2 regions of the Streptomyces sp. NPDC057280 genome follow, and region 1 is predicted to be linked to the other one. Evidence: riboswitches for the same ligand, from Rfam matches in the RefSeq annotation. Region 1 holds a riboswitch; the other holds the start of a gene.
The links. A riboswitch is a leader RNA that binds a small molecule or an ion and turns the genes downstream of it on or off. The one in region 1 is predicted to bind ZMP and ZTP.

Region 1 (2,450 bases):
CGCCGCATGCTGATCATGGACCCGGCCACCGGCGCCGTACTCGGCCTGGAGACCACCTTCACGAAGGCGGAGCCCGAGTACGGCGTGAAAGCCGGTGACGTCATGGACTACAGCGCCTGGACGGGCTGACCCACCCCGAGCTGCCGGGCGGCCGCGTCCACGGTCTGCTCCAGCAGTGTCGCGATCGTCATCGGACCGACGCCGCCCGGCACCGGGGTGATGAGGGAGGCCCGTTCCACCGCGGAGTCGAAGTCGACGTCGCCGATGTTGCCCGGGTTGTAGCCGGCGTCGATCACGACCGCGCCGGGCTTGATGTCCTGGCCCTTGATGAGCTTCGGCCGGCCCACGGCGGCGACCACGATGTCCGCCTCCCGTACGGCCGCCGACAGGTCCGCCGTACGGGAGTGGCAGTACGTCACCGTCGCGTCCCGGGCGAGCAGCAGCATGCCGGCGGGCTTGCCGAGGATCGCGCTGCGGCCGACGACCACGGCCCGCTTGCCGGACGGGTCGACGTCGTAGGCGTCGAGGAGCCGTATGATGCCGCCGGGCGTGCAGGACACGAAGCCCGGCAGCCCGAAGCTCATCGTCGCGAACGAGGCGAAGGTGACGCCGTCGACGTCCTTCTCGGGGGCGATCGCCTCGAACGCGGCCCGCTCGTCGATGTGGGCGCCCATGGGGTGCTGGAGCAGGATGCCGTGCACGGCGGGGTCGGCGGAGAGCTGCCGGAGCGTGCTCACCAGTTCCTCGGTCGTGGTCGCCGCGGGCAGCTCCACGTGCCGGGAGGCGATCCCGGCCTTGCGGGAACGGTTCTGCTTCATCCGGACGTACGTCACGGAGGCGGGGTCCGCACCGACCAGTACGGTCGCGAGACACGGCGTCGTGCCGGTGCGTGCGGTGAGGTCGGCGGCGCGCTCGGCGGTGTCCTCGACGATGCGTCGGGCGAGCGCGGTGCCGTCTATGAGACGTGCCTGGGTCATGATCCACTCCTGGGCTGACAGTCGGGTTCGCCCAGGCGCACGGCTTCATGTCGTACGGGCCGCTCCCCGGTGGTGCTCCACCTCAGCGCCAGTCACGGCCCGCCCCCAGACTAACCCCGGCGCCTCCTGATCCGGCGGTGCGGGGTCGGGGGGAGCGCGCGGGGCCGGGTCCGTCGTAGCGCCGACCGCAGCAGTGCGGCGGACGCCAGCCGGGCCGCCGTCGCGGCCGGCAGGGTGCGCCGGGAGCGCACCGGGAACGACCGGCCGAGGCCCGCACGCGCCGAGAAGGTCCAGGTCAACCGGGACGTGATCTGGACCTTCGGCAGACTTCTCCCTACTCGTCCCATGCCTGGAGCATGATCTGTTCGGCGATCTTGCCGTCCCGCAGCGTGATCATGGATTCGGCGAAGACCCGGACCCCGTCCGAGTACTCGCAGGACTCCGTGTACGCGACCTGGTCGCCCTGCATGATGCACTTCTCCAGCTTGTGCGCCTTGATGTCGCGGCTGTAGACGTCCTCCAGAAGCTCGCCGATCTCGCTCCGGCCGTGCAGGACCCGTGGATTGCTGGGCTGGGTGTTGCGGTCCACGATGCGCAGCTCCGCGTCGTCCGCGTAGAGCGACAGCAGATTCGCGGCCTTGTCTCCCTCGATGCCCTGACGCAATGTCTCCGTGCTGAACGCGCCCATGATGACCTCCTGTGAGGCCCGCGGCCCGAGGGGAGGGGCCGCCCGGGTCTCACCTTCGAGACTCCTCCGCCCCGCCGGTCTCGGCAAGCGCAACCCGGGCACTGCGCCTGACGGGTGAGAGCCGCCCGGCACCCGTGTCCGCGCCGCGCGTGCCGGCGTTGCTCACGACATGATCTCCACTCGACGTATCGTCGCCGTCGTCGGTCTCGCCGCCGGTGTCACCGGCCTCGCCGCCCCGATGGCGAGCGCGGCCCCCGCGGACGCCGACGCCGCCCAGCTCAGCCCGATCGCCACGCTCGACTCACTGTCCGTGAGCGACATCCCCGCGGAGCGCAAGGCCGAGATCCCGCGCCCGTCCGAGCAGCTGGCCCAGCTCAACCGTCTGAACGACCTCAACCAGCTGACCCAGATCACCGACCTGGCCGCCCCGGTCACCGGGCTGTTGCCGGGTATCCAGTAGTCGTCTGATCCGCGTACGGAGTCGTACGCGCACGTCCACACCAAGGGCCGTCCGGGCATCCGGGCGGCCCTTGACATTGCCCGGGGGGCGCGCGGAGCATGCGGTGAGCAGGTGAATCTTGTTTCACGTGGCGAACATATTCACGCAATGCGCACATATCGGTGGCGAACGAAGAGGTCCGCATCATGCCCATCACCCGTGAACTCCTCATCGGCGGCAAGGATGTCCCCGCCGCCTCCGGCCGCACGGCCGAGGACCTCAACCCCTACACCGGGGAGGTGTACGCGACCGTCGCGGCGGCGGGCCCCGAGGACGTGCGGCGGGC
Region 2 (2,450 bases), on a different contig from region 1:
GCGAAGCACTGCCGTCAGCTGAGCCAGCCCCCAGTCCAGATCCTCCTCGCTGATCATCAGCGGCGGAGCGATGCGGATCGTCGGCCCGTGGGTGTCCTTGACGAGTACGCCTCGGTGCATCAGCTTCTCGGAGATCTCCCGGCCCGTCCCGTGGGCGGGGGCGATGTCCACGCCCGCCCACAGACCCCGGCCGCGTACCGCTGTCGCGCTTCCGGCGGCGGTCAACTGCCGTAGCTCGCGGTGGAGACGGGCGCCCAAGTCGGCCGCGCGAGCCTGGTACTCGCCGGTCCGCAGCATGGCGATCACCTCCAGCGCGACCGCGCAGGCCAGGGGGTTGCCACCGAACGTCGAACCGTGTTCGCCGGGCCGGAACACCCCCAGGACCTCGGCGCTCGACACCACCGCCGAGACCGGCACGACCCCGCCGCCCAGCGCCTTGCCGAGGACGTACATGTCCGGGACCACCTGCTCGTGCTCGCAGGCGAACGTCCGCCCGGTCCGGCCCAGGCCCGACTGGATCTCGTCCGCGATGAACAGCACATCCCGCTCGCGGGTCAGCTCCCGGACCGCGGGGAGGTAGCCGGCCGGCGGGACCAGAACTCCCGCCTCGCCCTGGATCGGCTCCAGCAGCACAGCCACCGTGTTCTCCGTGACCGCCGAGCGCATCGCCGTCAGATCACCGAACGGCACGATCTCGAAGCCGGGCGTGTACGGACCGTAGTCCGCACGCGCCTCGGGGTCGGTGGAGAAGCTGATCAGCGTGGTGGTGCGGCCGTGGAAGTTGTTCCCCGCCACCACGATCTTCGCCATCTCCGCGGGCACGCCCTTGACCCGGTAGCCCCACTTCCGAGCGGTCTTCACCGCCGTCTCCACCGCCTCCGCGCCGGTGTTCATCGGCAGCACCATCTCCATCCCGCACAGCTCGGCCAACTCGGAGCAGAACGCGGCGAACCGGTCGTGATGGAAGGCCCGGCTCGTCAACGTCACCCGCTCCAGCTGCGCCTTCGCCACATCGACCAGCCGCCGGTTGCGATGGCCGAAGTTGAGCGCCGAATAGCCGGCCAGCAGATCCAGATACCGCCTCCCCTCCACATCCGTCAGCCACGCCCCGTCCGCCGTGGCCACGACCACGGGCAGCGGGTGATAGGTGTGCGCGGTGTGGGCTTCGGCCGAGGCGATGAGCTTCTCCGTGGTGTTCACGGGCACTCCCAGGAGTGAGGACGGCCCCCTTCCATGGTCGCTCGCATGGTGGACGCGGCACCTCCGCCGTCCGACGCGCCCGGTAGGCTGACCGGCAGGCCGTGACTGGCGCGCTGGGATGGGACGGACCATCGGGGAGCGGCCTGTGAATGACCGAGTGCCGTGCGCCTGGGCCGAACCGTGAATCGTGACCGCAACCCGCCACGCCATCCGGAGGCCGACGACATGTCAGAGCAGCAGCCCCTGTCCAGCGAGTCCACCGCCTTTCGCGCCGCCCTCGACGTGATCCGCGCGGTCGAGCCGCGCGTCGCCGACGCCATCGGCCAGGAGGTCCACGACCAGCGCGAGATGCTCAAGCTGATCGCCTCCGAGAACTACGCCTCCCCGGCCACCCTCCTGGCCATGGGCAACTGGTTCAGCGACAAGTACGCCGAGGGCACCATCGGCCGCCGCTTCTACGCCGGCTGTCGCAACGTCGACACCGTCGAGTCCCTCGCCGCCGAGCACGCCAAGGAACTCTTCGGCGCCCGCCACGCCTACGTCCAGCCGCACTCCGGCATCGACGCCAACCTCGTCGCCTTCTGGTCCGTCCTCGCCGACCGCGTCGAGTCGCCGTTCCTGGAGAAGACCGGCGCCCGCCAGGTCAACGACCTCACCGACGCCGACTGGGCCGAACTCCGCCGGGCCTTCGGCAATCAGCGCATGCTCGGCATGTCCCTGGACGCCGGCGGCCACCTCACCCACGGCTTCCGCCCCAACATCTCCGGCAAGATGTTCGACCAGCGCTCCTACGGCACCGACCCGGCGACCGGCCTGATCGACTACGAGGCGCTGCGCGTCTCCGCCCGTGACTTCAAGCCGCTCATCATCGTCGCCGGCTACTCCGCCTACCCCCGTCTGGTGAACTTCCGCATCATGCGCGAGATCGCCGACGAGGTCGGGGCGACCCTGATGGTGGACATGGCGCACTTCGCCGGTCTCGTCGCGGGCAAGGTGCTGACCGGCGACTTCGACCCGGTCCCGCACGCCCAGATCGTCACCACCACCACCCACAAGTCGCTGCGCGGCCCGCGCGGCGGCATGGTCCTGTGCGACGACTCCCTCAAGGACCAGGTCGACCGCGGCTGCCCGATGGTCCTCGGCGGCCCGCTCCCGCACGTCATGGCCGCGAAGGCGGTCGCGCTGGCGGAGGCCCGGCAGCCCGCCTTCCAGGACTACGCCCAGCGCATCGTCGACAACTCCCGGGCCCT

Region 2: linked by a shared signal. The riboswitch ahead of ACFUO4_RS20670 (glycine hydroxymethyltransferase) and the one ahead of ACFUO4_RS04060 (bifunctional 5,10-methylenetetrahydrofolate dehydrogenase/5,10-methenyltetrahydrofolate cyclohydrolase) in region 1 are both predicted to bind ZMP and ZTP.

What each region holds. Positions count from the first base shown of each region.
Region 1 is NZ_JBHUYR010000001.1:891,953-894,402, reverse strand. It holds gene ACFUO4_RS04065 (CU044_5270 family protein) at 1-129, shown strand, start outside; gene ACFUO4_RS04060 (bifunctional 5,10-methylenetetrahydrofolate dehydrogenase/5,10-methenyltetrahydrofolate cyclohydrolase) at 108-977, opposite strand; ZMP/ZTP riboswitch at 1,000-1,083, opposite strand; gene ACFUO4_RS04055 (hypothetical protein) at 1,088-1,324, opposite strand; gene ACFUO4_RS04050 (nuclear transport factor 2 family protein) at 1,312-1,665, opposite strand; gene ACFUO4_RS04045 (hypothetical protein) at 1,835-2,125, shown strand; gene ACFUO4_RS04040 (aldehyde dehydrogenase family protein) at 2,311-2,450, shown strand, end outside.
Region 2 is NZ_JBHUYR010000003.1:471,686-474,135, forward strand. It holds gene rocD (ornithine--oxo-acid transaminase) at 1-1,200, opposite strand, end outside; ZMP/ZTP riboswitch at 1,292-1,381, shown strand; gene ACFUO4_RS20670 (glycine hydroxymethyltransferase) at 1,426-2,450, shown strand, end outside.